Regions from separate parts of the Janthinobacterium lyxosi genome, predicted to be linked through region 2. Evidence: predicted binding sites of a transcription regulator. Region 2 holds the regulator's gene; the other holds the start of a gene.
What was found. The regulator LexA, encoded in region 2, represses DNA repair genes until DNA is damaged. The targets are predictions, from matches to a motif close to ACTGTATNNNNATACAGT.
Positions count from the first base shown of each region.

Region 1 (5,359 bases), 130 kb from region 2:
TCGCAGCATATTGCCGCCGGCAATTTCTGGCGCCCCACCGTGGGCCGCCACGGCAGCCGCATGCCGGCCATCGGCGATGCCGCCCCGTCCGGCGACGAGGTGCAGGCGGGCTTGCTGTCGCATGCGCCGCTCAAGCTGGTGGCGGGCGAACTGCTGGGCGACGAGACGAAGAACCGCATGGCGAAACTGCTGTTTGCCACCAGCTACCTCGAATACTGCTCATTCGGCAATAAACTCAATCTGCAGTTCGTCGAATTGCAGCGGCGGCAGAATATCGATCCCTACCTGGCGCATATCCACGGCCTGCATGACGAGGACGGGCGCTTCATCGGCTTTTTCACGGCCGCGACGATGGCCGAGTTCCAGGTTTGCGGCGCCGTGTCATATTACCGCGATGACATGAAGGCGCTCGACGATGCGTATGACGCATTCGTGCTCGCGCATGCGCGCGCCGACGACTGTTTTGTCAGCAGCCTGGCCATCGATGAGAAATACCGGGGGCAGGGCCTGTTCCGGCAAATGTTCCATGAAATCCGCGACCTGGCCAGCCGCAAGGGCTGTGCGCGCATCACCTTGACGGTGTGGGAAAAGAGCGAAGCCTTGCAAGTGTATCTGCACAAGGGTTTTCGCAGCGTGGGCACGTTCGACTATGCCTACAGCCTGTTCTATGACCGGCTGCACTTCCTGGTGCATGAAGGAAACTGAGGAGGGAAATTGAGGGCAGCGGGGGCGGCTGGCAGCCGCCCCGTGATGAGGCTTACAGGGCCAGGAAGGCCAGGCCCGCCACGGCCGTTGGCAGCAGGGCGCCGGCCAGCAGGCCGACCGCGCCGATCGATTCATCCTTGAAGCCGCGGCGCAGCAGGGCCACGCCGGCCGGATTCGGCGCGTTGGCGATGACGGTCAGGCCGCCGCCAGCCACGGCGCCGGCCATCAGCATGTATTTCGCTTCGTCCGTCATGCCGACGATCAGCGAACCCAGGTAAGTGAGGGCGGCATTGTCGGTAATCGCCGTCAAACCCAGGGCGCCGAAGAACAGGGCCAGCGGTTTCAGGCTCGAGACGATGGGCTGCAGCCACCATTGCTGCATGCCGCCCAGTACCACCAGGCCGCCGAGGAAGAAGCCGACCAATAAACCTTCCTTCAGGATCAGCGGGCTTTGATAGCGCTCATACGCCTGCACGAAGCCGAGGAAGAACAGGAACAGGCCGATGAACAGCACAGGATGGTGCGCCAGGATGACCACGCCGGCCAGCACGACCATGTGCACCAGGCTGACGGCCAGCGGCACTTTTGGCGCTTCCACCTCGCCGGCCTTCGGTTTGATGTCGGACGTGTTGCTGTGCAGATATTTGCGCAGCAATATGCTCACGCCCGTGGCATTGACCAGCACGGCGATGGAGGCTTTCCAGCCGAAATGGGTGGCCATGAAGGCGCTGTCCCAGTTCCACGTGGTGGCCACCATCAGCACGGGCGGCGCCGCGTACGAGGTGAGGGTGCCGCCGATGGAAACGTTAACGAAGAGCACGCCCAGCGCGCCGTATTTCAGCCATTCAGGGATGCCGGGGCGGAAAATTTGCGGCGCCAGCATCAGCGCGGCCAAGGTCATGGCGGCCGGTTCCGTGATCAAGGAGCCCGTCAGGGGCACGAGCGCCAGGCCCAGCCAGACGAGGGCCAGTTCCGTGCGCAAAGGCATCACGCGCGCCACGCTTTTCAGCAGGCGCTGCATGGCGTCGAGCACGGGGCGTGAGGCGGCCACGACCATGACGACAAAGACGAACAGCGGTTCCGTGTATTGGCGCGACTCGGCATACTCGATGGCCGCATCGCCGCCCGAGACAAAAGCCATGATGATGATCAAAATGAAGGCCCAGAAGCCGAACACGACTTCCACTTCGCCCAGCAAGTGCAGCAAGCCTGCATGGCGGGGATGGCGCCGCGACAATGTTTCAAACGACTTGGCGGCGAAGGTGTGGATGAGCGCAAGGCCGAAGACGACGGCGCTGATGATTTGGATGGCGGTCAAATGCGTTTCCTTATGGACGGAGGAAGCCGACTGGTACTTTGCCAGGCGGTAAGGAGAGTGCTTATGGTACAGCAATCGATGCCAAAAACGGGGTTTTTCGCACATGGCGGAGCGGCCTCCGGGAAGGCCTTGCGCAGATAATAAGCAGATAAGCCTTGCCAAAAAGAGGACTGGATAGTACTGTATATGCATGCAGTATTTATCTTCATGTTCAATTATGCAACATTCCCAATTGATGGTCGCGCCGGAAGCCTTGCACCCGTCTTTATGGCGCGCATCGCAACTGGGACAGGGCGCCACGCGCTGCCTGGACACGGGTTTTGCCGCCCTGTCCGCGCAACTGCCCGGCGGCGGCTGGCCCAGCGGCAGCCTCATTGATCTGCTGGTGCAGCAGCCGGGTAGCGGCGAATTGCGTTTGCTGGCGCCCGCGCTGGCGCAGCTGCCGGGCTTGCCCATCGTGCTGCTGCAGCCGCCCCATCCGCCGCAGGCGCTGGCCCTGGCTGCGCAGGGCCTGGCGCCCTCGCAACTGCTGTGGCTCAAAAGCGCCGGCAGCAAGGATGCCTTGTGGGCAGCGGAAAACATCTTGCGCAGCGGCAGTTGCGGCGCCTTGCTGTTCTGGCAGTCGCACGTGCGCGCCGAAAGCCTGCGCCGGCTGCACCTGGCCGCGCAAGGCGGCAATACCCTGTTCTGCATGCTGCGCCCGCTGCACGGCGCGCAGGATGCGTCGCCGGCGCCGCTGCGCCTGTCCGTGCGCCCGGCCGCCGGCGGCATCGAGATCGGCTTCATCAAGCGCCGGGGACCGCAGCGCGACGCGCCCCTGTTCCTGCCCCTGCAACCTCCTTCTTTACTGCTGCGCCATGCGACTCTGGATCGGCCTGTGCCTGCCCCGGCTCCCGCTCGAAGTGTTTTGCCCGCGCTGGTCGGCTGACCACCTGGGCGTGGTGCTGGAGCAGGAGCAAGTGATGGCCCTGTCGCCGCTGGCGCGGGCGGCCGGCATTCGGCCGGGCATGCGCCGCGCGGGCGCGCTGATGCTGGCGCCGCAGGCGCACCTGCACGAACGCTCGCCCGAGCTGGAAGCGCAGGCCCTGCAAGCGGTGGCGCTGGCGCTGCTGCAGTACTCGCCGCTGGTGGCGCAGGGCGAGGAAGCGACCCTGCTGGTCGATGCGGGCGCCAGCCTGCGCCTGTTCGGCGGCGTGCGCGCCCTGTGCCGGCAGATTGCGGCCAGTTTGCGCGCGCTGGGCTATACGGCCCAGCTATCGTGCGCGCCCACGGCGCGCGGCGCCTGGTTGCTGGCGCGCGCCGGTACGCGCCGGGCCCGCGTGCTGGGCATGAATAGCCTCATCCGCCGCCTCGACCGCCTGCCGTGCGCCTTGCTGCCGCCCGCGCGCCCCTATCTGGACTGGTTCGACGGCATCGGCTGCCGCACTCTGGGGCAGCTGCGCCAGTTGCCCTGGCCCGGCTTGCAGCGCCGTTGCGGCGGCGCCTTGCTGGACATGCTCGACGACGCGCATGGCCACAGCACGGAACTGTTCGTCTGGGTGGAAGCGCCGCCCACGTTCCGTGCCAGCCTGGAATTGTTCGACCGCGTGGAGCATGCGGACGCCTTACTGTTCGGCGCGCGCCGCCTGCTGCAGCAGATGACAGGCTGGCTGTGCGCGCGGCAATTTGCCGTCGAGCGCATACAGCTGCTGCTGGCGCATGAGCGGGGCAGGGTGGCGCGCCCGCCCACCGTCATCGACCTGGCGCTGGGCGAGGCCGTCTGGCGCGACGAGCATTTATTGCGTTTGCTCAAGGAGCGCCTGGCGCAACTGGTGCTGGACGCACCGGTGATCGGCCTGACCCTGGAAGCGCTGCAGGTGCAAGACATGGCGCCGCCCAGCGAGAGCCTGTTTCCCGAGCCGGGCGGCACGCCGCAGGAACGCCAGCGCCTGATGGAATTGCTGGTGGCGCGCCTGGGTGCCGAGAATGTCTTACAGGCATCGCCGCGCGCCGATTACCGTCCCGAGGCCGCCAACCAGTGGCTGCCGCTGGCAACGAAGCCCGGTGGCAAGAAGGTGGCGCCGGACTTGCCGCCCGGTTTGCCCGGCATGCCCCGCCCCGGTTGGCTGCTGGCCCAGCCCATCGCCCTCTTGATGCGCGAGCACCGGCCCTTCTATGGCTCGCCCCTGAAGATGGTGTCTGTCGCCGAGCGCATTGAGGCGGGCTGGTGGGGCCAGTCGCAGGCGCGCGATTATTTCATCGCGGAAGGACGCGACCACGCCCATTACTGGGTCTACCGCGAACGCATCGCCGGCAGCGGAGAAGATGCCGCGCCGCGCTGGTTCCTGCATGGTTTGTTTGGCTGAGTGGCGGCCAGAGCGCTTCAAACGGCGCGCAACGCACATTGCCATGCTTGGCTATACTTGCTTTCTTGCGCCGCGTCAACCACTTCAATAAGGATTTCCATGTCCCGACTTTCCGACTTCCCCATCACCGAGAAATGGCCTGCCCGGCATCCCGAGCGCCTGCAGCTGTACTCGCTGTCCACGCCGAACGGCGTCAAGGTCTCCATCCTGCTGGAAGAGCTGGGTCTGGCGTACGAGCCGCACCTGGTCAGCTTCGAGCAGAACGAGCAACTGTCGCCCGCATTCCTGTCCCTCAATCCAAACAACAAGATTCCCGCCATCCTCGATCCGAACGGTCCCGACGGCCAGCCGCTGGCCCTGTTCGAGTCGGGCGCCATCCTGCTGTACCTGGCCGAGAAAACGGGCAAGTTCATCCCCCAGAATGCGGGCCTGCGCTATGAAACGATACAGTGGCTGATGTTACAGATGGGCGGTATCGGACCCATGTTTGGCCAGGTGGGCTTTTTCCACAAATTCGCCGGCAAGGACTACGAAGACAAGCGTCCGCTGGAACGTTATATCGGCGAGGCCAAGCGTTTATTGGGCGTGCTCGAGCAGCGCCTGCAGGGCCGCGACTGGATCATGGGCGGGCAATACACGATTGCCGACATCGCCATCTTCCCGTGGGTGCGCTGCCTGGTGGGGTTTTATGGCGCTGGCGATCTCGTCGGCTTCGACAATTTCCCGAATGTGCAGCGCGCGCTGGACGCGTTTCTGGCCCGCCCTGCCGTCATGAAAGGCATCGACATACCGAAGCGTGCTTAAAACAGCTGGCGGCCGGGCGGCGCTACAATGCGCCATCGGCCGCGCTGCGCGGCAGCTTTGATCTGAGACAATGAAATCCACCCGGCAAGACTTTCCCGGCGCGCATGGCCATGTGCTGGCGGCGCGCCTCGATGCGCCCGACGGCGCCATCCGCGCGTACGCGCTGTTCGCCCACTGTTTTACCTGC
Region 1 is NZ_JBNYXM010000003.1:226,379-231,737, reverse strand. It holds gene ACQ4WP_RS04390 (GNAT family N-acetyltransferase) at 1-705, shown strand, start outside; gene ACQ4WP_RS04385 (putative Na+/H+ antiporter) at 758-2,023, opposite strand; gene imuA (translesion DNA synthesis-associated protein ImuA) at 2,241-2,951, shown strand; gene ACQ4WP_RS04375 (Y-family DNA polymerase) at 2,881-4,368, shown strand; gene ACQ4WP_RS04370 (glutathione S-transferase N-terminal domain-containing protein) at 4,468-5,172, shown strand; gene ACQ4WP_RS04365 (alpha/beta hydrolase family protein) at 5,243-5,359, shown strand, end outside.
Region 1: imuA (translesion DNA synthesis-associated protein ImuA) is a predicted target of LexA. The motif match lies at 2,203-2,220, and genes of this name have one in related genera.

Region 2 (5,359 bases):
TCAACGCGATTCCATCCGAATTCAAGGATAAAGTGGTGTTGCTGGTCGACGATTCCATCGTGCGCGGCACCACCAGCCGTGAAATCGTGCAGATGGCGCGTGAAGCGGGTGCGAAGAAAGTCATCTTCGCCTCGGCCGCGCCACCGGTGATCTACCCGAACGTGTATGGCATCGACATGCCGACGCGCGACGAACTGATCGCCTACGGCCGCACGACGGAAGAAGTGTGCCGCGAAATTACGGCCGATTACCTGGTATACCAGGATATCGGCGCGCTCAAGCAGGCGATTGCCGATGTCAATCCGGCACTGACGAACTTCGAGGCCTCGTGCTTCGATGGCGTGTACGTGACGGGCGACGTGTCGCAGGAATACCTGGACCGCCTGGAATATGCGCGCCACCATCCGAAGGCGGCAGCGCCCGAAGATACGCCACGTTCCCAGCTGAACCTGAACCTGGCGACAACGGAAGCATAAGTAACCTGCCCGGCCTGCGCCGGGTTTTTTTTCTGCGATCATGAACGATAAAAAAAACTACGGCTTTACCACCACCATCCTGCATAACGACCGTCGCAAGGGCATCGAACATGGCTCGCTGCACAAGCCTGTGCATACCTCCGTCGCGTTCGGCTACGGCGATGCGCGCCAGCTCGCTTCCGTGTTCCAGGGCAAGGAGCCGGGCTTTCGCTATGGCCGCCAGGGCAATCCGACCGTTTCCGCGCTGGAAGACAAGGTCAACAAGATGGAAGACGGCGTGGCGACCCTGTGCTTCGCCACCGGCATGGGCGCCATCGGCGCCGTAGTGCAATCCTTGCTACGCGCGGGCGACCATGTGGTGTCGTCGGCTTTTCTGTTTGGCAATACCAACAGCCTGTGGCAAACGGTGACGGGGCAGGGCATCGCCGTGTCGTTTGTCGATGCTACCGATGTGGCCAACGTGGCCGCCGCCATCACGCCGGCCACGCGCATCGTGTTCGTGGAAACCATCGCCAATCCGCGCACGCAGATCGCCGACCTGGCGAAGATCGGCGCGCTGTGCAAGGAACGTGGCATCTTGTATATCGTCGACAACACCATGACGACGCCGTACCTGTTCCGCCCGAAAGCGGTGGGCGCGGGCCTGGTAGTCAATGCGTTGACCAAATCCATCGGCGGCCACGGCAATGCGCTGGGTGGCAGCTTGACGGACACGGGCGTGTTCGACTGGAAGCAGTACCCGAACATTTTCGAGAATTACAAGAAGGCGGCGCCCGCGCAGTGGGGTATCGCGCAAATCCGCGCCAAGGCCTTGCGCGACTTTGGCGCCTCGCTGGGACCGGAAGCGGCGCACCATATCGCTGTCGGCGCGGAAACCATGGCCTTGCGCATGGAGCGCACCTGCTCGAACGCCCTGGCGCTGGCCACCATGCTGGCCGCCGACCCGCGCGTGGCTGCCGTGCATTACCCGGGCTTGATGTCGCACCCGCAGCATGCGCTGGCGAGCGACTTGTTCCGCAGCTATGGTTCCCTGTTCAGCTTTGAGCTGACAGACGGCATCGACTGCTTCGATTTCCTCAATCGTCTCAATCTTGCCATTCCAGCGAGCAACCTCGGCGACACGCGCACCCTGGTCATTCCCGTCGCCCACACGATTTTCTACGAGATGGGTGCCGAGCGCCGCGCCAGCATGGGCATTGCCGAATCGCTGATCCGCGTGTCCGTCGGTATCGAGGACGAAGCTGATTTATTGGAAGACTTCCGCCAGGCGCTGGACGCATAACAAGCCGCGCAAATGAAAAGGGCCGCAACAGTCATGCTGTTGCGGCCCTTTGTATGTTGAATGCTTAATGCCAGCTGCGCATCAGTCCGACGGCCAGGCCTTCCAGGGCGAATTCATCTTCCGGCGACACGGTAATGACCTTGAAATCGGGGTTTTCCGGCAGCAGTTCGATGACCGAACCCGTTTTCCTGTAGCGCTTGACGGTGACTTCGTCGCCGATGCGGGCGACGACGATCTGGCCGTTCTTGGCGCTATCGACTTTCTTGACGGCCAACAAATCGCCATCCATGATGCCGGCGTCGCGCATGGACCAGCCGCGTACCTTCAGCAGGAAGTCGGGCTTGGCCGAAAACAGGGCCGGGTCCACGTTGTAGCTCGCTTCCAGGTTTTCCTGTGCCAGGATGGGCGAGCCGGCAGCCACGCGGCCGATCAGCGGCAGCGACATCAGCAGTGCTGCCGGCACCTTCGACGGTAGCGTGTCGGCGGCTGCACTTGCCGCCGCACCGATCAGGCGGATGCCGCGCGAGGTGCCGGGCGAAATCTCGATCGCGCCCTTGCGGGCCAGGGCTTGCAAATGCTCTTCGGCCGCATTGGCCGATTTGAAACCCAATTCATTGGCGATTTCGGCACGGGTCGGAGGGAAGCCCGTATTTTCAATCGCGTCCTTGATCAGGTTCAGGATTTGTTCTTGTCGTGCTGTCAGCTTGATCATGAGCGGTGGGTGCATACTAAAATGCTGTCTATATGAACAGTCTGTATTTTTGTACAGTATCGCCCACTATGCAAGGGGATTTCCGTGTTTTCGGCGAATTTCGCAAGAAATACTTGTCCGCGGGCGGAAAGCATGGTGGCGCACGGGCTTTCCGGGCGCTTGTGGAAGGAATGATTGAAACGTTTGCAAAAGGCGGTTATAATCTCCGGCTGACCTTCCCACACCCGTCTTGACGCCGGGGTGGGCGATTATCAATCCGACCTGAAGGAGTTTGCATGCGTCATTATGAAATAGTCTTTATCGTCCATCCGGACCAAAGCGAGCAAGTGCCCGCGATGATCGAACGCTACAAAGCCAGCGTAACCACCCGCGGCGGTTCGGTTCACCGCGTGGAAGATTGGGGCCGCCGTCAAATGGCTTACTCGATCCAAAAGCTGCCTAAAGCACACTACATCTGCCTGAACATCGAATGCGACAACGAGACCCTGGTCGAGTTGGAAACAGCATTCAAATTCAATGATGCCGTGTTGCGTCACCTGACCGTTAAAATGAAGAAAGCTGAAACAGCTCCTTCGCCGATGATGAAATCGGTACAACGCGAAGACGCGGCCAAAAGCCACCGCACCGAAGCACCAGCAGCCGCTCCAGCCGCCGCCGCAGCTTAATTCTTGACCAGGATCGTGCGCTGAACCAGCTACAAGTAACCGCCATCATTGCCGAGCGCGAAATATTGCGCTATACCCCGGCAGGGCTGCCGATTGTGAATGCAGTACTGCAACACAGTTCGCAGCAGATGGAAGCAGGGATTGCCCGTTTGACCGAGTTTGATGTTGCCGCGCTAGCCGCTGGTGAAATATCAGGCCGGTTCAGCCAGGCAAGCTTGGGCGGGGTCTATCAGTTCACGGGTTTCCTGGCCAGGAAGAGCCGCAACAGCAAGAGTTTGGTGTTTCACATCATTGATTTTAGTGCAGTCACTTTGACTAGCGCATTTTAGATACAGGAGCCTGACATGGCATTCGGTAAAAAGTTCGACAAAAATAAGCTCAAGCTTAAAGAAAAACGCAAACAGCAAAATCCGTTGTTCAAACGCAAGAAGTTCTGCCGCTTCACCGCAGCTCACGTTGAGCAAGTCGACTACAAAGACGTCGACACGCTGAAAGACTTCGTCCAAGAAAACGGCAAGATCATGCCAGCACGCCTGACCGGTACCAAAGCGCACTACCAGCGCCAAGTCGACACCGCAATCAAGCGCGCTCGCTTCCTCGCGCTGCTGCCATACACCGATCTGCACCACGCTTAATCGGTCAGATATTCCTGGAGAAGAACTATGCAAATCATTCTGTTAGAAAAAGTTGTTAACGTCGGCAACCTCGGCGAAGTCGTCAAAGTCAAAGACGGTTACGCACGTAACTTCCTGATCCCGCAACGCCTGGCACGTCGTGCTACGGCAACCGCTGTGGCTGAATTCGAAGTCAAGCGCGCCGAACTGGAAAAAGCTGCTGCCGCCAAACTGGCCGCATCGCAAGCCCAGGGCGAAAAACTGAGCGGCCTGACCGTTCAAGTTGCTCAAAAAGCTGGCGTCGATGGCCGTCTGTTCGGTTCCGTTACCAACTTCGACATCGCTGAAGCGCTGACCAAGCAAGGTTTTGCTGTTGAAAAAGCACAAATCCGCATGCCTACCGGCCCGCTGAAGATCGTTGGCGAGCACAACGTTTCGGTTGCTCTGCACACCGACGTGGTCGTGGAAGTTGTTATCGCTGTCGTTCCAGACGCGAACGCGTAATCGTCTGCGGGCCTGGCCCGCAAGCGCTACCGTACTGTCAAGCATGATGAAAAGCCGGGTTCGCCCGGCTTTTTTGTGGCCTTTTTTTCGCTCAATTTCAGCCCTTTATTTTTGCCAGCACGCCGAAGCGGGTATAATTCGCGCCATGAACGCCCCCTCTGATCCGCAACTAGATTCCCTCCGTATTCCGCCGCATTCGATCGAAGCAGAACAATCCGTTATCGGTGGTCTGCTGCGCGACAATGCAGCATATGACCGCATCGCCGACTTCATGCATGCGGAGGATTTCTATCGCTATGACCATCGCATCATCTTCGAGCAAATCGTCAAGATGATTAACGGCTCCAGGCCAGCCGATGTCATTACTGTTTTTGAAACCCTGACCCAGCTCGGCAAGGCCGATGATGTGGGCGGACTCGCTTACCTGAACGCCATGGCGCAAAACACGCCATCGGCCGCGAACATCCGGCGTTACGCCGAGATCGTGCGCGACCGCGGCGTGCTGCGTAAACTCATCACCGTCGCCGACGATATTTCCGGCACGGCCTTCAGCCCGCAAGGCAAGGAAGTCAAGCAGATGCTTGACGAGGCCGAGTCGAAGATCTTCGCCATCGCCGAAGAAGGCGCGCGCGGCGCCCAGGGCTGGACCGCCATCCAGCCCCTGCTGACGCAGGTGGTCGAGCGCATTGACGAACTGTACAGCCGCGACAACCAGAGTGAAATCACGGGCGTGCCCACCGGTTTCATCGACCTGGACCGCATGACCTCCGGTCTGCAGCCGGGCGACCTGGTGATCGTGGCGGGCCGTCCTTCGATGGGCAAGACGGCGTTTTCCGTCAACATCGGCGAAAACGTGGCCATCGACAGCGGCTTGCCCGTGGCCGTGTTCTCGATGGAGATGGGCGGCGCCCAGCTGGCCATGCGTATGCTCGGCTCCGTCGGGCAGCTCGACCAGCACCGCCTGCGCACGGGCCGCCTGAATGATGAAGACTGGCCACGCCTGACGAATGCGATTCAAAAGATGAACGACGCGCAGTTGTACATCGATGAAACGCCGGCGCTCAATTCCATCGAATTGCGCGCCCGCTCGCGCCGTTTGTCGCGTC
Region 2 is NZ_JBNYXM010000003.1:96,161-101,519, reverse strand. It holds gene purF (amidophosphoribosyltransferase) at 1-476, shown strand, start outside; gene ACQ4WP_RS03810 (cystathionine gamma-synthase family protein) at 517-1,758, shown strand; gene lexA (transcriptional repressor LexA) at 1,823-2,470, opposite strand; gene rpsF (30S ribosomal protein S6) at 2,746-3,135, shown strand; gene priB (primosomal replication protein N) at 3,156-3,464, shown strand; gene rpsR (30S ribosomal protein S18) at 3,480-3,770, shown strand; gene rplI (50S ribosomal protein L9) at 3,798-4,253, shown strand; gene ACQ4WP_RS03780 (replicative DNA helicase) at 4,399-5,359, shown strand, end outside.